Regions from separate parts of the Weizmannia sp. FSL W8-1119 genome, predicted to be linked through region 1. Evidence: predicted binding sites of a transcription regulator. Region 1 holds the regulator's gene; each other region holds the start of a gene.
The links. Region 1 encodes LexA, which represses DNA repair genes until DNA is damaged. Its sites were predicted from a motif close to CGAACATATGTTCG; they were not measured.
Positions count from the first base shown of each region.

Region 2: ruvA (Holliday junction branch migration protein RuvA) is a predicted target of LexA. The motif match lies at 3,708-3,721, and genes of this name have one in related genera.
Region 3: parE (DNA topoisomerase IV subunit B) is a predicted target of LexA. The motif match lies at 882-895, and genes of this name have one in related genera.

Region 1 is NZ_JBBOZL010000001.1:1,533,507-1,539,883, reverse strand. Features, by position in the region: gene NSQ19_RS07435 (dynamin family protein) at 1-2,918, shown strand, start outside; gene NSQ19_RS07430 (MerR family transcriptional regulator) at 3,011-3,400, shown strand; gene glnA (type I glutamate--ammonia ligase) at 3,470-4,807, shown strand; gene lexA (transcriptional repressor LexA) at 5,026-5,646, opposite strand; gene yneA (cell division suppressor protein YneA) at 5,853-6,191, shown strand; gene NSQ19_RS07410 (YneB family resolvase-like protein) at 6,188-6,377, shown strand, end outside.
Region 2 is NZ_JBBOZL010000001.1:1,850,539-1,856,915, reverse strand. Features, by position in the region: gene NSQ19_RS09155 (transcription repressor NadR) at 1-188, opposite strand, end outside; gene safA (SafA/ExsA family spore coat assembly protein) at 344-1,582, shown strand; gene NSQ19_RS09145 (aminoglycoside phosphotransferase family protein) at 1,582-2,550, shown strand; gene NSQ19_RS09140 (YebC/PmpR family DNA-binding transcriptional regulator) at 2,662-3,384, shown strand; gene ruvA (Holliday junction branch migration protein RuvA) at 3,785-4,387, shown strand; gene ruvB (Holliday junction branch migration DNA helicase RuvB) at 4,404-5,402, shown strand; gene NSQ19_RS09125 (DUF2905 domain-containing protein) at 5,399-5,605, shown strand; gene queA (tRNA preQ1(34) S-adenosylmethionine ribosyltransferase-isomerase QueA) at 5,641-6,377, shown strand, end outside.
Region 3 is NZ_JBBOZL010000001.1:1,391,529-1,397,905, forward strand. Features, by position in the region: gene plsY (glycerol-3-phosphate 1-O-acyltransferase PlsY) at 1-100, opposite strand, end outside; gene NSQ19_RS06675 (CoA-binding protein) at 279-692, shown strand; gene parE (DNA topoisomerase IV subunit B) at 942-2,921, shown strand; gene parC (DNA topoisomerase IV subunit A) at 2,918-5,365, shown strand; gene NSQ19_RS06690 (hypothetical protein) at 5,375-6,238, shown strand; partial or broken gene NSQ19_RS06695 (MFS transporter) at 6,351-6,377, shown strand, end outside.

The DNA.
Region 1 (6,377 bases):
TCCGGCCGGGTGGCATTTTTTACACCTCTTTAAAAGACCCGGATCATCCCGATAATGAATTCGGCCGGCTGAAAGCGCTCATTGACCGCGCCGTTTCCGAAAAATCCGCCCGGCTGGAACGGTCTGTTGAAGCATCCTTAAGCGTGCTGGAAAAAGAACATGCCGACTGGCTTGAAGCACAGTACGCGCCGCAAAAAGCAGCATATGGGGAAGTGCTTGCAAAATACCCAGGAACCGGGAAAGCGGAAGCATATGAAGAGGAACAAGAGTGGCTTGAAAAAGAACGGGTGCTTCTTGCCCGAATTGAAAATTGGGAGGAAGAAACGCGGCAAAAGCTTCAAACACTTCTGGACGGCGCCTATTTAATGCCGTTTGAAACGAGAGAGAAAGCAAAAGCGTATCTTGAAAGCATGCAAAAAGATTTCCAGGCCGGCGGTTTTTTTGCGAAGAAGAAAAAAACCGAAGAAGCAAGAAAACAGCGGCTCCATGATTTCTATGCCGCCCTGAAAGCCAATGTTGAGGCACAAATCGACTGGCATCTCCGCCCGCTGGCGCAAGAAGCTTTAAAAACGCTCCATCTCGCTGGCGCGCAAATGCTGGAACAACAGGCCGGCATGCTTAAAGCAGATTTCAGCGAAGCAATGCTTGCCGCCCAGGTAAAAGAGGGCGCCCGGCTGACAGGCGACTACATCCTCCATTATTGCGAAAATGTCTCGGACGAAATAAAACGTTCCGCCCGCCAGGCTTGGGACGATTGGAAAGCGCCCGTCCTGAAGCAGGCTGCCTTGGAAACGGAGGAACAGCTTAAAATGGCCCGGAAAAAGGCCGGGCAGGCAAAAGAACTGGCAGAGGCTTACAGGCATCTTGAAAAAATAGAAAGGCAGCTTGTCGAAAAACGGGCTGAACTGGAAGCACCTGCCGCACATCCGGAACAGCTGCTGGCTGGAATAGAGAAAGAATGGGCGGATGAAAAGGCGCATTACCGGGTGTACCGGGGGGAAAAGGATGCAAAACAGCCGGAAGAAACCGGCAAGGCTACAGAAACCTCCGCCCCGGCAGAAAAACAAGCCGGCACATTGCCGCTTGAAACCGCGCTTGCCAAAATGGAGCAGGCGATTACGCTGCTAAAAGATCAGCACGGTTTTAAACGGTATACCGAAACGCTCAGTACAAAAAGCAGGCGCCTGAAAAACCGCCGCTATACTGTTGCGCTGTTCGGCGCGTTTAGCGCGGGAAAATCGTCTTTTGCAAACGCGCTTGCCGGCGAAAAAGTGCTGCCGGTTTCACCGAATCCGACAACAGCGGCCATTTGCCGGATCTGCCCGCCTGATGCGGCACATCCGCATAAAACGGCAGCCGTCCAGCTGAAAACAGAGGCTCAGATGCTGGAAGACGTAAACAAGTCGCTCGCTGTTTTCGGGCTCAGCTGCCGTTCTTTCGGGGAAGCACTTGAAAAAATTGAAACGTTGCACGCGAAAGAAACGGGAAAAGCAAACGAAAAAGTCCATTTATCTTTTTTGCGTGCCTTTGCGAAAGGCTTCCCTGATTTCAACGGGCGGGCCGGACAGAAATTGAATGCCGGAATGGAAGCGTTCCGCCGGTTTGTTGCCGATGAAACCCAGTCTTGTTTTGTTGAATCCATTGATTTGTTTTATGATTGCCCGTTCACAAGGCTTGGCATTACGCTGGTCGATACGCCCGGAGCCGACTCGATCAATGCCCGTCATACCGGCGTGGCATTTGAATATATTAAAGACTCGGATGCGGTTTTCTTCGTCACATACTATAACCATGCCTTCGCGCGCGCAGACAGGGAATTTCTCATCCAGCTCGGGCGGGTAAAAGAAGCATTTGAACTGGATAAGATGTTTTTTATTGTCAATGCGATTGATCTTGCCTCGTCCGGTGAAGAATATAAAGAAGTGATGGACTATGTCAGGGGGCAGCTGCTCCATTTTGGCATCCGCAACCCGCGCCTGTATGGTGTATCAAGCCTGCTTGCGCTTTCAGGCAGGCGGAAGGAAGCGAAAATGGCCGAATTTGAAGCCGGGTTCCGCCAATTTCTCGACCATGATTTGCTGAATATGGTGCTTCAGTCCGCACAAAAAGAGCTGGAACGCGGCCTCGAAATGGTGGATGCCGTGATCCGCGATGCCAATGAATCAATTGAAACAAAGAAAGCGAAACGGGAACTCCTCCGGAAACGGCGGGAAGAGGCAGAAGCCATTTTGAAAAATACAAAGCTGGCGTTCTTCACAGACAGCGTTATGCAGGAGCAGAAGGAGCTGCTCTATTACGTGAAACAGCGTGTTTTTTACCGCTTCGCCGACTTTTTCAAGGAAGCTTTTAATCCGGCAACGGTAAAGGCAGCGAAAGATTTGCCGGGCGCCCTTCAGGAGCTTGCAGAACTCGTCGGTTATGATTTTGCGCAGGAGATGCGGGCGACAAATGTGAGGCTTGAAGCCCATTGCCGGAATTTATTCGCCTCCCAAAGCGCGGAATGGAACAGGGAGATAAAACGTTTGCTTCCTGATTTGTCCGTCAGTACGTTTGAAGCGGGCGCACACGCTACGCCTGATTTTCCTGCGGCTTTTTCGGAGACGGATTTGAAACCGTTCGAAAAGGCATTCCGCCATTTTAAAAATGCGCGCACTTTTTTTGAAAAAGGGGGAAAATCAGGCATGCAGGAAGAACTGCAGGCGATGTTTGAACCGCTTGCGCAGCAGTATCTTGACGTGCAGGGAGAAAAGCTTGCCGGTTCGTTCCGCTCATGGCTGGAGGAAGAGTTTACGAAAATGCAGTCGGAAGCTTTGCTCGATATTGCCGAACAGTTCGATGCCCGTCTTGAAGCCCTTAGAAAGAGCGTGGACGTGGCAGAATGGATGGAAATCCGCGAAAAACTCGTTTTGCCTTCCTGAGGATAAAAAATGATGTGAGAAAATATAACATTTTGTTGACAAAAAAACTCACATGGAATATAGTAAAAATATAAAGAAAAGGAGCGTATAACATGGGTCGAAAAGAAATCCGCCGTTCGATGCCGCTTTTGCCGATCGGAACCGTTATGAAGCTAACAGATTTATCGGCCCGGCAGATCCGCTATTATGAAGAACACGAGCTGATTACACCGGCAAGAACGGAAGGCAATCGCCGCCTTTATTCTTTAAATGATGTCGACCGGCTTCTTGATATTAAAGATTTGCTGGATCAGGGGATCAATATTGCAGGCATCAAAAAAATCTTATTGATGAACGACCGCCGCGGAACCGGGCCGGTACTCGTCAAAAATCATGTAACGGATGAAGAAATCCGCAAACGGCTTCGCCAGGAACTGCTGCAGGCCGGCCGTTTTCAAAGACCGAGCCAGCGGTTGTCCGATGCGCCCCGGTTTTTCCATTAACATTGTTGAAAAGCTAGTTTTATAGCTTAGATATATACTTTTTATTGCCTAAAGGGAGGAATACTGTTCATGCCTAAGTTTACACGTGAAGATATTTTGAAGAATGCCGAAGAACAAAATGTGAAATTCATCCGCTTGCAGTTCACGGATATTTTGGGGACGATTAAAAACGTGGAAATCCCGCTCAGCCAGCTTGAAAAAGCGCTCGACAATAAAATCATGTTCGACGGCTCTTCGATTGAAGGGTTTGTCCGGATTGAAGAATCGGATATGTATCTGTATCCGGACTATGATACATGGGTCATTTTCCCGTGGACCGCTGAGAAAGGGAAAGTCGCCCGTCTGATTTGCGATATTTATAATCCGGACGGCACCCCGTTTGAAGGTGATCCGCGGAATAATTTGAAACGGGTATTGAAAGAAATGGAAGAACTTGGCTTCACGAGTTTTAATCTTGGGCCTGAACCGGAATTCTTCCTCTTCAAGCTGAATGAAAAAAATGAACCGACACTGGAGCTGAACGACAACGGCGGCTATTTTGACCTGGCGCCGACGGACCTTGGCGAAAACTGCCGGCGCGACATCGTATTGGAACTCGAGGAAATGGGCTTTGAAATTGAAGCGTCCCACCATGAAGTTGCACCCGGCCAGCACGAAATTGATTTTAAATATGCGGATGCAGTCAGGGCATGCGACAATATCCAGACCTTTAAACTGGTGGTCAAGACAATTGCACGCAAACATGGCCTGCATGCGACGTTTATGCCGAAACCGTTGTTTGGCGTGAACGGTTCCGGGATGCACACCAATCTTTCGCTTTTTAAAGGAAAAGAAAATGCATTCTATGACCCGAACGATGCAGAACTGCAGCTGAGCGATACGGCATACCAGTTCATTGCCGGCATCATAAAGCATGCGCCGAACTTTACGGCTGTCACGAATCCGACGGTGAACTCCTATAAACGGCTTGTGCCGGGTTATGAAGCGCCTTGTTATGTTGCCTGGTCCGCTCGCAACCGCAGCCCGCTCATGCGGATTCCGGCTTCCCGCGGTTTAAGCACGCGCGTTGAGGTGCGCAGCGTTGACCCGTCTGCCAATCCGTATCTCGCGCTCGCCGTCCTGTTAAAAGCAGGGCTTGACGGCATCGCGAACAAATTGCAGGCGCCGGAACCGGTCGACCGCAACATCTATGTCATGACGAAAGAAGAAAGAGAAGAAGCCGGCATTGTCGACCTCCCGGGCACACTGCTGCAGGCGCTGGAAAACTTAAAATCGGATGATGTAATGGTAGACGCCCTTGGCGATCACATTCTCGAACACTTCCTTGAAGCTAAGGAAATTGAATGGGATATGTTCCGCACACAAGTCCACCAATGGGAACGCGACCAGTATATCGAAATGTATTAAGCAAGAAACCCCTTGAAGCGTAAGGCTTTGAGGGGTTTTTGTTTATCGGGCATTTTTGCGTCGAACGCCCAGAAAAACAAAATGCCCATTAATTGCCCCGATTTTTCCTTCGAAAATAGATTGGAAGCCCAGAAATCCTCAAGTGTCACAGGCATTTTTGCCATCAAACTCGCATATGCTCTATTAAAAAAGAAGCAGCCGAAACTGCTTCTTTTTGATCAGTGCACCATTTGCCTGTACAGCCCGATGACAACGCCGAGAATGGTGACGTTTTTCAATATGATCGGTTCCATTGTCTGGTTTTCAGGTTGCAGCCGGAAGTAGTCTTTTTCCTTGAAAAATCTTTTTACTGTCGCTTCATTTTCATCTGTCATAGCGACCACGATATCTCCGTTGTTTGCCGTCTGCTGGGAGCGGACAATCACATAATCGCCGTTTAAAATCCCGGCATCCACCATGCTGTCCCCTTCAATTTCCAGCATGTAGACGGACTCGTCAGACGGGACAAGATGTTCCGGAAGCGGAAAATACTCTTCAATATTTTCTACAGCGGTAATCGGTATGCCTGCTGTTACTTTTCCGACAACAGGCACATTGACAACATTTTGGGCCGGTATTTCTTCATCATGGTCCAAAATTTCAATCGCTCTCGGCTTTGTAGGGTCGCGCCTGATCAGCCCTTTGCTTTCAAGCCTTGCGAGATGGCCATGGACAGTTGAACTGGAAGCAAGCCCGACTGCCTGGCCGATTTCCCGCACGGAAGGGGGATAGCCTTTTGTTTTGACTTCATGCTTGATGAAATCAAGTATCGCCTGTTGCCGTTTTGATAGTTTTGCCATTATTTCCACCTCGTCGCAGTTTTGTTTGGCACCCGCGCTGCGTACGGGGACGCAAACGGGAGGAATGCCATTATTTGCTATTATTATATCACATTGCAGAAGATAAAACAAACGTAAGTTCGAAAAAATGTTGACGAAAAACAGGCGTTCGTTTTATAATAGAACTGGTGATTGGACGAACGAATATTCGCGGGAGGAAGATGGAGATGTCACGATTATGGAAAAAGTATAACTATGTTATGATTTTAGCAGGGGTTGCGCTTGTTTTCGGATTTTTCATGATTGGAAGTCTGCGGGATCCATCCCCACACTATATCAAAATCAGCGTTACAGAGGGCGAGACGCTTTGGAATATCGCCGGTCAGTATGCAGAACAGGGCAAAATGTCGAGGGAAGCATTTATCAGCTGGGTTGAGCGCCATAATGGGATTAACGGCAACATGATCAAAGCCGGCGAAAAAATTGTCATTCCGGTAGAAAAAAATGAAATCAGGGATGATAAAAGGGAACTTGCGATGAAATCACAATGGGAGACGAAAAAATGAAAGTTGTTTTATATTGCAGAGTAAGCACGGAAAAAGAAAGCCAGGAAACTTCTTTGGCGAGGCAGCGGGAAGAGCTGGAGAAGCTTTCGGATTCCCGCGGTTTTCAAGTGGCCGGGGTGATCTGCGACCGGGCAAGCGGCTACGACCTGGACAGGCCCGGCATCCTTGAACTTCTTGATATCATTG
Region 2 (6,377 bases), 320 kb from region 1:
TTCGCTTTCAGGAGCGTAATATCGTTTACAATAATCTGCCGGCTCACATTTGTCCTTTTTGCCAGCTCCCCGCCCGTAATCGGCTCCCGGCTATTCTGCAGCCATTCGAGGATCAAATGCCGCCTTTTTTCCCCGGGAATTTTTTTCTTTCCTGCCAACAGCGTTTCCTCCCATTCATTCGGCCTCATTCGGATTTTATCATACGAAGGCGCCCGGATAAAAGAATCAATCCTTTTAGTGCATAAAGGACGCGGGACGTTCATAAGTTTTTATGTAAAATCAATCGCATTTTGCCCGGCACCACATAGAATGTATGGACTTAAGCCTTGAGGAGGGGAAATGTGTGAAAATCCATATCGTGCAAAAAGGCGATACGCTTTGGAAAATCGCTAAAAAATATGGCGTCGATTTTGACGAACTGAAAAAATTGAATGCGCAATTATCCAATCCGGAAATGATTATGCCCGGCATGAAAATTAAAGTCCCGACAACGGGCGGCATGGTAAAAAAAGAGACACATACAGGCCATGCAGGCGACAACGGCCACGCGGGCACAAAAGAAATGCCGCTCGTGACCCATCCGTACGAGCAAATGCCTGAGGTAAAGATGCCTGTGGCGAAAGAAATGCCGGTTCAAAAAGAGTTGCCAAAAGCGGCGGGACCGAAAGAAATGCCGGTGAAAGAAAAAGTGGTTGAAAAAAAAGAAACGATTTATAAGCCGGTAATGCCGCAACCGGTCATTCCTGAAATTGACATCCATAATTACTATGTGACCAATATGGCTGAAATCGAAACCCATACAGCGGCACCGCCGCCGAAGCACCATGAAAGCGAATCGTCGGAAAGCATGCACTACACCATGCCGGTAAAGGAAGAGTGCCCGGAAATGTATGTACCATACAATCCGTGTCCGCCCGTGATGCCGGTATACGATTGCGGCTGCGGGGGAGAGGACATGCACGCCGGATTTTTCCCGCATCCTTTCAGCATGTCTTATCCGCAAGTCCCGTATCCAATGCCGTACCCGATGGCCTATCCGCAAATGCCGGTGATGTCCGCGCCGGCAGGATTTATGCCGCAACAGCAGCCGGCGTGGCAGGAGGGGCAGCAAGTGATGCCGGGTTACGAATGGGAAGAAGAATCTTCTTCATCTTCTCCTTACCCGTATGGCCCCGGTATGCAGGCAGGGGTTTCTGCGCAACATCCTGCCGCCGTGCCGCAATGGGGAGCGCAGCAGGCTCCTTTATACGGCGCTGCTTCAGAAAGCCCCGCTTATATGCCGCAGTACATGCCGCCGCAAACCATGCCGCAGTACGCCCCGTATCCGCCGCACCAGCCGCAGCCATGCGGGTGCCAAAAGCAACCGTACGCCGGCATGCAGGAATCGTACGGGATGGCGGCGCAACCGTACGGCATGCAGGAACCATTTGGCGGCATGCCGCAACCGCCATACGGGATGCCACAACCGCCATACGGCGTGCAGGAACCGTACGGGATGCAGGCCCCGTTCGGCTATGACCGGGGCGAAAAAACGGACCAGCCGCAGGAAACCCGGGATCCTTCCGGCGAAGAAGAAAAATAATGGGCGGCGGAAGACAAGAGGGAGACGAAACCAAACGTCTCCTTCTTTATGCGGAAAACAGGCTGCAGGAACCCATTGTTCACTGGCGCAGGTTGCGCGACCGGGTGTGGCTTGTCGGGACAAAGACAAAAAAAGTGATGATGAAGCAATATGGTTCCGATGCGCGCCTTAAACGGCAAATGCTGCTTACATCGGAACTGCAGAAAAGCGGTTTCACTCAAACTTGCCGTTTTCTGGAAGATGAAAGCGGCAGCCCCTTTCAAGGCAAAACTTTTGGCTTTATGGCATACATTGAAGAAGACCCGGCCGGTTTCACCTTCGGGACGGAAGAAGACATCCGCGCTGCTTTCCGCCTGTTAAAACAGTATCACGAAAAGACTGCACATTTTCCGCAAGCCGTAAAAATGGAATTTCCACGCTTTTTTCAGCTGAGAAAATGGCAGGCGCGGTACCGTGCATTTCTTGAAAACAAAGAACAGATTGTCCGATATTTGCCGGAAACGTATTTCACCGCGTACGAAAGATGGGCAGGCGAGGCGTTAAACCGGCTCGAAAAAAAACAGCATTGGCTTCACCGCCCGCCGTACTGCATCACGCACGGCGATGTTGCCCACCATAATTTTTTGCGTGCGAAAAACGGGAAACTGTATTTGATTGATTTTGACCTTGCCCGCCTTGCCCCGGCCTGGACTGATGATCTCCAGTTTTGCAACCGGGTTTTGCCCGCTGCTTCATGGTCGCTTGCCGCCCTTGAAAACTGGGGAATGCTGGACGGCGCGCCGGACCGGGAAACTTTTCTGGAGGCGCTTCTTTACCCGACGGATGTTTTAAGGGAGTGGAACCGTTTTGCTGGAAGCGGCAAAAAAGAAAAAGAGCAGTACTGGCCGCATCTTTCCCTGCTTTCAATTGGGCAGTTCGGGGAACGCGCCCGGTTTCAAAAAGAAGTAAAAAGGCGTTTGCAAGCATAACGGAAAACCAGGGGCGCTCCCCGCCGGCATAACGATTTTCATCCTCCTTTCGGGCGAGTATGGTATAGTAATAGTGGACTGTATCAGCGCTGTCAGAAAGGAGTGATGGCCATGTCCGGCCATTCCAAATGGAAAAATATTCAGGGCAGAAAAAATGCGCAGGATGCAAAGCGCGGAAAAATCTTTCAAAAACTGGCAAAGGAAATTTATGTAGCGGCGAAAAACGGGCCTGATCCGGAAGCAAATTCAAGCCTCCGCCTGGTCATTGAAAAGGCAAAGGCCGCCAATATGCCGAATGACAATATTAAACGCGCCATCGAGAAAGCAAACGGCAGCCAAAACGCCGAACATTACGAGGAAATAACATATGAAGGGTACGGGCCGGGCGGCGTTGCCGTCATGGTCACGGCTTTAACCGATAATAAAAACCGGACCGCTTCGAATGTCCGTGTTGCTTTTTCGCGCAACGGCGGAAATCTCGGCGAAAACGGATGCGTGTCTTTCCTGTTTGACCGCAAAGGCTATCTTGTCATCGAGCGAGAAGGGCTCGAGATAGATGAAGACGGAATGCTGCTTGCCGTGATTGAAGCAGGCGCCGAGGAAATGGAAACGAGCGATGAAGTGTTTGAAATTTATACAGACCCGGAGCAATTCATGGATGTGAAGAAGAATCTGGAGGAAAAAGGCTTTACATTTGCCCGGGCAGAAATCACCATGGTGCCGCAAAACACAATTGCTTTGGATGAAGCGCAAAAAGAAAAGATGGAGCGATTGCTGGACAGGCTGGAAGACGATGACGATGTAAAGGAAATTTACCATAACGCCGAATTATAATGTCCCAGGCACTTTCTGCACCCGGCCCGGCCGGGTGCAGAAAGTGCCTTTTTTGCGGCAAAGCCGGTTAGGCCTGTATCAAACCGGCTACAATGTGGAGTGTGGCCCGTGCTATTTTAAACCGATGCACTGCGGCTAATCGTGCCATTTAAACCCGGGCGATTGTTCCAGCTGAAAATCCGGGGAAGCCCGTCCGGAGGCAGCGGCGGCCCGGTATGCCGGACGGACACTCATCTGTCTCCGGATGCCGGTTTCCTTCCGCCATGGAAACAGGAAAAGCGCCTCATCTTTAGGAACCATCCGGCCGGAAAAAAGGGCAAGACCGGACATTCGTTCCCAAAACGGTTGCGTTCTGTGGTACAATATGGGATAGCAAGTTTTTGAGGAGCGTGTGGGAAGGTTGTACGAATATATTAAAGGCATCATTGATTCCGTGAGCCCGGATTACGTTGTCGTGGAAAACGGGGGGATCGGCTACCGGCTGCTGGCGCCGAACCCGTATATTTTTTCAAAAAGCATCGGGCAGGAACGAAAAATTTTTACATACCAGCATGTGCGCGAAGATTTGATCGCGCTTTACGGTTTTGAAACGGCGGAAGAACGGGCGCTGTTTCAAAAGCTGCTTAATGTTTCCGGCATCGGGCCAAAAGGGGCGCTTGCCATTCTAGCGTACGGGCAGCCGCAGCAGGTCGTTGACGCCATCGAGAATGAAAATGAATCTTTCCTTGTCAAATTCCCCGGTGTCGGCAAAAAAACGGCAAGGCAGATGATTCTTGATCTGAAAGGAAAGCTGCAAGGCCTCGTGCCGGAGATGCCGGATGATGTGGGCGGGGAAAAAGCGGCGCCTGCTTCCGGCAACCAAAACCTCGAAGAAGCGGTGCTCGCTCTGGCGGCGCTCGGCTACTCGGAAAAAGAAATCGCGAAAGTGGTGCCTGAACTTCCGGAAGAAGTGCTTTCTGCGGATGAATATATTAAACTCGCTTTAAAAGCAATGGTAAAATAATGGAGGAGGGGAGAGCATGGAAGACCGCGTAGTTTCCGGCGAGGCAAACGAACAGGAAGTTTCCTTTGAAATGAGCCTCAGGCCGCAAACCCTTGCGCAATATATCGGCCAGGATGAAGTGAAGCATAATTTAGCCGTGTTTATTGAAGCGGCAAAAGGACGGCGCGAAACACTCGATCATGTGCTGCTTTACGGTCCGCCGGGGCTTGGCAAAACGACGCTTGCCGCCGTGATCGCAAACGAAATGGGCGCGAACATCCGGACGACTTCAGGGCCTGCCATCGAGCGGCCGGGCGATCTTGCCAGCGTGTTAACCGCGCTTGAACCGGGGGAAGTGCTGTTTATTGACGAAATCCACCGCCTGCCGAAAGCGATTGAAGAAGTGCTGTACCCGGCAATGGAAGACTTTTGCCTTGATATCGTAATCGGTAAAGGATCGGGTGCCCGCTCCATCCGCCTTGATTTGCCCCCGTTTACTTTGATCGGGGCGACGACAAGGGCTGGTTCGGTTTCAGCACCGCTGCGCGACCGGTTCGGGGTGATCAGCCGGCTCGAATATTATAACGAAGCGCAACTGGCGGAAATTGTGCTGCGGACAGCCGGCATCCTTGAGACGGCGATTGAGCCTGAGGGGGCGGCGGAAATTGCAAGGCGTTCGCGGGGCACGCCGCGGATTGCGAACCGGTTGTTAAGAAGGGTGCGCGACTTTGCCCAGGTCAAAGGAGACGGAAAGGTAACCCTTGAGATCGCCAATTATGCCCTTGAACTTTTGCAAGTTGACAAACGCGGGCTTGACCATATTGATCATAAACTGTTAAAAGCGATCATAGAGCGCTTCCGGGGCGGTCCTGTCGGGCTCGACACGATTGCGGCCAGCATCGGGGAAGAAAGGGAAACGATTGAAGATGTATATGAGCCGTATTTGCTGCAAATTGGCTTTTTGCAGCGAACGCCGCGCGGCAGGGTAGCGACCCCGCTTTGCTATGCGCATTTTCATATGGAGGTGCCGGAATGAGCGGATTTGGAAAAGTGCTGATGACCATCGCCGTGATTCTTTTTGCTCTCGGCCTGTTGTTGCAGTTTACGAAAATCGGCCGGCTGCCCGGCGATATCCTCATTAAAAAAGGGAACACAACCTTTTATTTTCCAATCGCAACATCGATCCTTTTAAGCGTGATCTTAAGTGTGTTATTATATATCATTGGACGGTTCAAGTAGCCGCAAATGGAATTCAAAACGAAGGGGAAGCAACAATGAAACTCGATTTATTTGATTATGACCTGCCGGAAGAGCTGATTGCCCAAACGCCTTTAAAAAACCGTTCGGACAGCCGGCTGATGGTGCTGGATAAAAAAACAGGGGAAATTGAACACAGCGTATTTAAAAACATTACGCAATACCTGCGCCCGGGGGACTGCCTTGTCCTGAACAATACAAAAGTATTGCCGGCAAGGCTGATCGGCATAAAAGACGAAACAGGCGCAAAAATTGAGGTGCTGCTTTTAAAACAGCTCGAAGGAGACCGGTGGGAAACCCTTGTCAAACCGGCAAAACGTGTGAAAACAGGGACGGTTGTCCGGTTTGGCGACGGAAAGCTTTCCGCCGTTTGTGCGGAGGAGCTGGACCATGGCGGCCGGGTAATGAAATTCCGGTACGAAGGGATTTTTTACGAAGTGCTGAATGAACTCGGAAAAATGCCGCTGCCGCCCTATATTAAAGAACAGCTCGAGGACCAGGACCGCTACCAGACCGTGTATGCAAAAGAACCGGGTTCTGCCGCTGCGCCGACGGCTGGGCTCCATTTCACGGAAGCGTTATTGAAAAAAATTGAAGCAATGGGCGTGAAAATAGTCTATATTACGCTCCATGTCGGCCTTGGCACCTTCCGTCCCGTCAATGAGGAAAATATTGAAAACCATGATATGCATGCGGAATTTTACCAGGTATCAGAAGAAGCGGCCCGCACGATTATGGAAGTAAAAGAAAACGG
Region 3 (6,377 bases), 140 kb from region 1:
GCTCGCGGATGTCTATCCCGTAAAAAAGCTTACCAACGATCAGGCCTGTCGGGATTGAGCCGAGCAGGTAAGCCAAAAGGACCATCAGGGCAATAGTCATGTGCAAAACTCCTTGGAAAAAATCTATGCTTATTGTAGCATGTTCTTAAAGGAAAGAGGAATATTTTTTGTCGATTCCGTGCAGATTTTCGCGCCAGGCAGGAATTAGAAAAGATCAAGCGAATGTTTAAGATGGGACCGGACTGGCGAAAGTACAAGAAAGGAGAGGGGTTGATCAAATGGCAATAGAAAATCCGAGCAGGGAAGAAATCAGGGAAATTTTACAAAAAGCAAAACGGATTGCAGTGGTAGGATTGAGCAATAACCCGGAAAAAACATCTTATATGGTAGCCAAAGCCATGCAGGATGCCGGTTATGAGATTATTCCGGTCAATCCGAAAGCAACGGAAATTCTCGGGGAAAAGGCTGTTCCGTCTTTAAAAGATATCGAAGGCCATGTGGACATTGTCGATATTTTCAGGCGGCCCGAATATTTGCCGGAGCTGGCACGGGAGTTTGATGAAATCGATGCGGATGTTTTCTGGGCGCAACTTGGCATCGAAAACGAAGAAGCGTACCGGTTTTTAAAAGAAAAAGGCTATACGGTAGTGATGAACCGCTGCATTAAAGTGGAACATGCCCTGACAAAATAGGCTTTTTCATGCAGGCGCCAGCTTAAAGGGCGCTTGCTTTCTTTATATTTGCCCAATCAAGCGGCCGTTTGCCGGAGAAGTTCCATAACCGTTGCTTTGCCCCTGCGTTATTTCCGCATACCCTTTACAAATTCCGTTTTATCGATAAAATGAGTATGATAAAAACGGCAAATGATGTTATAATGAGAACGAATATTTGTTCCTATGAACGGCGGATGCACGTGCTTTGCAATTGAAAGGGGAATAGATGTGGCGAAGAAACAAAATATATTGGAATATAACGATGATGCGATCCAGGTGCTGGAAGGGCTGGAGGCAGTAAGGAAAAGACCGGGCATGTACATCGGGTCGACCGATGCGCGCGGTTTGCACCATCTTGTCTATGAAATCGTCGACAATGCGGTGGATGAGGCGCTGTCTGGGTACGGAAACCATATCATCGTCAACATTCACAAAGATAACAGCATCAGCGTCCAGGATTTTGGGCGTGGCATGCCGGTCGGGATGCACAAGCTCGGCAAACCGACGACAGAAGTGATCTTGACGATTTTGCACGCCGGCGGAAAATTCGGGCAGGGCGGCTATAAAACGAGCGGCGGCCTGCACGGTGTCGGCGCGTCTGTCGTGAATGCCCTGTCGGAATGGCTGGTTGTTACGATACACCGCGACGGTTATGTGTATGAACAGCGTTTCCGTGACGGCGGCAAACCGGAAACAACGCTTGAGAAAACCGGGAAAACCAATAAGACCGGCACAACGATACACTTTAAACCCGACCCGTCCATTTTCAGCACCATCACTTTTAATTACGATACATTATGCGAACGGTTGCGCGAATCGGCCTTTCTTTTAAAAGGGTTAAAAATTGAAATCACCGATGAACGTTTCGGGCGGCATGATCTGTTCCACTACGAAAACGGCATTGAAGCCTTTGTCCAGTACTTGAACGAAGGAAAAGAAGTGCTCCATCCGGTTGTGTTTATCGAAGGGGAAACAAACGGAATCGAAGCGGAATTTGCCTTTCAGTTTAACGACGGCTTTTCGGAAAACATTTTATCCTTCGTGAACAACGTGCGCACGAAAGACGGCGGCACGCACGAGGCTGGGGCAAAAACGGCCTTGACGCGCGTCGTGAACGATTATGCAAGAAAAACCGGACTGTTAAAAGAAAAAGATAAAAACCTCGAAGGGACGGATATCCGCGAAGGGCTGTCCGCCATTATTTCCGTCCGCATTCCGGAAGAGCTGCTCCAATTTGAAGGGCAGACGAAAGGAAAACTTGGCACAAGCGAAGCCCGCTCTGCAGTTGATACGATTGTTTCGGAGCACCTGTCTTATTTTCTTGAAGAAAACCCGGATACGAGCAATCTTTTGATCCGGAAAGCCATCAAGGCGTCGCAGGCAAGGGAAGCAGCGAGGAAAGCGCGGGAAGAAGCCAGAAGCGGCAAAAAACGGAAGAAATCGGAAACGACTTTATCCGGAAAGCTGACGCCGGCGCAAAGCCGCAATCCGCAGCGGAATGAATTGTATCTGGTTGAAGGGGATTCGGCGGGCGGTTCTGCGAAACAGGGGCGCGACCGGAAATTCCAGGCTGTTTTGCCGCTGCGCGGAAAAGTCATCAACACGGAAAAAGCAAAGCTTGCGGATATTTTTAAAAATGAAGAAATCAATACCATTATTTATACGATCGGTGCCGGTGTCGGCCCTGAATTCAATTTGGAAGACGTCAATTACGACAAAGTCATTATCATGACCGATGCCGACACGGACGGTGCCCACATCCAGGTGCTGCTTCTCACGTTCTTTTACCGCTATATGCGGCCTTTGATCGAAGCGGGAAAAGTTTACATCGCGCTGCCGCCGCTTTATAAAGTCAGCAAAGGCACCGGCAGGAAAGAAATCGTGGAATATGCGTGGACCGAAAAAGAATTGGATGAAACGATCAAAAAAGTCGGACGCGGCTATATCCTGCAGCGTTACAAAGGGCTCGGCGAAATGAATGCCGACCAGCTTTGGGAAACGACGATGAATCCGGAAACGCGGACTTTGATCCGTGTCCGCATTGATGATGCGGCCCGTGCCGAACGGCGGGTGACCACGCTCATGGGCGATAAGGTCGAACCGCGCCGGCAATGGATTGAAAATCATGTGGAATTCGGGCTTGAAGACGATACCAATATTTTAGACAATGAGAATTTGATGATTGAGGAAGGGGACATGAACGGATGAAGACGGCTGAACGTTTTCAAGATTTGCCTTTGGAAGAGGTGCTGGGCGACCGCTTCGGCCGGTACAGCAAATATATTATCCAGGATCGTGCCCTTCCGGATGCGCGGGACGGCCTGAAGCCGGTGCAGCGGCGGATTCTGTATGCGATGCATGTAGAGGGGAACACCGCTGACAAGCATTTCCGGAAATCGGCAAAAACGGTCGGCAACGTCATCGGCAACTACCATCCGCACGGGGATTCTTCCGTTTATGAAGCGATGGTGCGGATGAGCCAGGACTGGAAGCTGCGAAATGTGCTCATCGAGATGCACGGCAATAACGGGAGCATTGACGGCGACCCGGCCGCGGCCATGCGGTATACGGAAGCAAGGCTCGCCCCGATTGCATCCGAACTCCTTCATGATATTGATAAAGAAACGGTTAAATTTATCCCGAATTTCGATGATACCGCAAATGAGCCGGTTGTGCTGCCCGCCCGGTTTCCCAACCTGCTGGTGAACGGCTCGACCGGCATCTCGGCCGGATATGCAACCGAAATTCCGCCGCACCACCTCGGGGAGATCATTGACGGGGCCATCATGCGGATGGAAAACCCGGATTGCACGGTGGACGACCTGATGGCGGTCATAAAAGGCCCTGATTTTCCAACAGGCGGCATTGTCCAGGGAATTGACGGGATTAAAAAAGCATATGAAACTGGCAAAGGCAAAATGGTCGTAAGAGGCAGGACATCGATTGAAGAGATCCGCGGCGGGCGGAAGCAGATTGTCATCGCAGAGATTCCTTATGAAGTCAATAAAGCCAATCTTGTCAAAAAAATCGACGAGCTCCGGATTGACCGGAAAGTGGAAGGCATTTCCGAAGTCCGTGATGAAACCGACCGGACCGGGCTCCGGATTGTGATCGAACTGAAAAAAGATGCGGATGCAGACAGCGTCCTGAATTATTTATTTAAAAACACCGATCTCCAGGTTTCCTACAATTTCAATATGGTGGCCATCCATAACCGCCGCCCGCAGCTGATGGGACTCCGCGAATTGCTTGATGCTTATATTGAACACCAGAAAGAAGTGGTCACAAGAAGGACGGCATTCGATCTCAAAAAAGCACGTGACCGCAAGCATATTGTCGACGGCCTGATGAAGGCACTTTCCATTCTCGATAAAGTCATTGCGGCGATTCGGGCATCCAAAGATAAAAAAGATGCCAAAGCGAACTTAATCGCAAAGTTTGATTTTACCGAGCCCCAGGCTGAAGCGATCGTCACGCTGCAGCTCTACCGCCTGACCAATACGGATATTACGACGCTGCAGAATGAAGCGGAAGACCTTGAGAAAAAAATTGAGACCTATCTCGCGATTTTATCCAGCGAGAAAAAACTGTTCACGGTAATCAAAAAAGAACTGAGAGAAATCCGGAAAAAATACGCCGATAACAGAAGGACAACGATTGAAGCGGAAATACAGGAACTAAAAATCAATCTGGAAGCAATGATCCCGAATGAAGATGTGATGGTCACCATTACGAAAGATGGTTATATTAAACGGACAAGCATCCGTTCTTACACCGCTTCAAACGGCCGGGACCTTGCTATTAAAGACAGCGACCGCCTGCTCTTTAAACGGCAGCTCAATACCGTCCAGACGGTGCTGCTTTTCACAAATAAAGGGAGCTATATCTATTTGCCGGTCCATGAACTGCCGGATATCCGCTGGAAAGATCTCGGGCAGCATGTTTCCAATCTTGTGGCGCTTGAGCGCGATGAAAGCATCATCAAAGTGCTCCCGATTGAAGATTTCAACCAGCCGCAGTTTATTTTGTTTTTTACGAAAAACGGCATGGCGAAGAAAACGGAATTGCAGCAGTACCAGGCACAGCGCTATTCGAAAGCCCTTGTCGCAATAAACTTAAAGGGCGATGATGAAGTGGTCGATGTCCACCTGACAGACGGCTCGAAAGAAGTCTTCCTCGCTTCCCGCCTCGGTTACGGGCTCCGGTTTGATGAAGCGGAAATCAGCGTTGTCGGCCAGCGGGCAGCAGGGGTAAAAGGCATGAACCTGAAAGAAGGCGACCGGCTCGTTAGCGGGAAAATCATTGAAGATCCGGAAAAAGATAAAGTTTTCATTGCGACCCAAAGAGGCGCCGTCAAGAAGATGAAAGTGTCCGAATTTGACAAAACAAGCCGGGCCAAACGCGGCGTCCTCATGCTGCGCGAATTAAAAGCCCATCCGCACCGGATCGCCGGGGCCGTGATTGCAGGCAATGGGGAAACCGTCTCGGTCGTAACGGAAAAAGGGCATCAGGAAGACATTCCACTCCATGACTTGCGCGACCATGACCGTTATTCAAATGGCTCATTTGCCATTGATGAAGAAGAAAACGGGACAGTGGCAGAAGTATGGAAGCAGGAACCGGAAGAGGCTGCCGCGGAAGAAAACGATTGAAAAAAGTGTTTGCCGTTTTCGGCAAACACTTTTTCCATCTTCAGGCAAGTTTTACATAATTCTATTCTTGCGGCGTATCCTAAAGGAAAACGGATGCGGGGTGAGAAGATGAAAAAAGAATACATGCTTGCACTGCTCGCATTATGGTTTATGGCAGCCGGCACGGTTGTGATCGCGGACGCGGGCGGGAAGACGAAAGCCGGCAAAATGGTGATTCACCGGTATGAGGCGGATGTAACCGGGGACGGAAAAAAGGATGCGATTATACTGGAAGGCATCCCGTTTGCTGCTGGCAGCCCGTATATGAAAAAGATTTGGGCGCGGATTGCCGCGTCGGAAGGAAAGAAATATAAACTGCCGTATGAGCCCGGGTATGAACCGGAAATCCGGTTCAAAGACCTCAACCATGACGGTGTAAAGGACATGCTCGGATCAAGCAATAGCGGCGGAAGCGGGGGCATAAACCAGTACCGCCTCGATACGCTGAAAGGCGGCATTTTAAAATATTTGCCGATGCCGCCCGTGTTAAAGCTTAGCGGCAAATTTGAAAATGCCCTGTCGGCAAGGCTTAACATTGAAAATACGAACGAAACATTCCTGATTGATTTAAGAAAACGGAAAAAAGATTATATCCGGCTCGGCATTTACCAAAAGGATGGAATGCTCAATGAGCCGTTTGAACTGATGATCGATCCGGTGGCGGTTTACAAACCGGTGAAAATAAAAGGCAAAAAAGGATGCGGGCTCGAAGGTTACCAGCAAATAAGCGGCGCCTATCATGCAGATAAACTGGGCGATGTCAAGGCAACATGGTATTTTGAAGACGGCAAATGGATCCTGGTCCGTGCCAAATGGCAGCCGGCAAATGCATAAAAAAACTCCCGCGCTGGGAGTTTTTTTATGCGGATTTGAAAATTGAAAATGTTTTTGCGCAAAAATAGATTATAATAGTAATAAATTACAAATAAAACAGGGGTAGAGCAGATTGGACAGACAAAAAAGCAAGTACAGA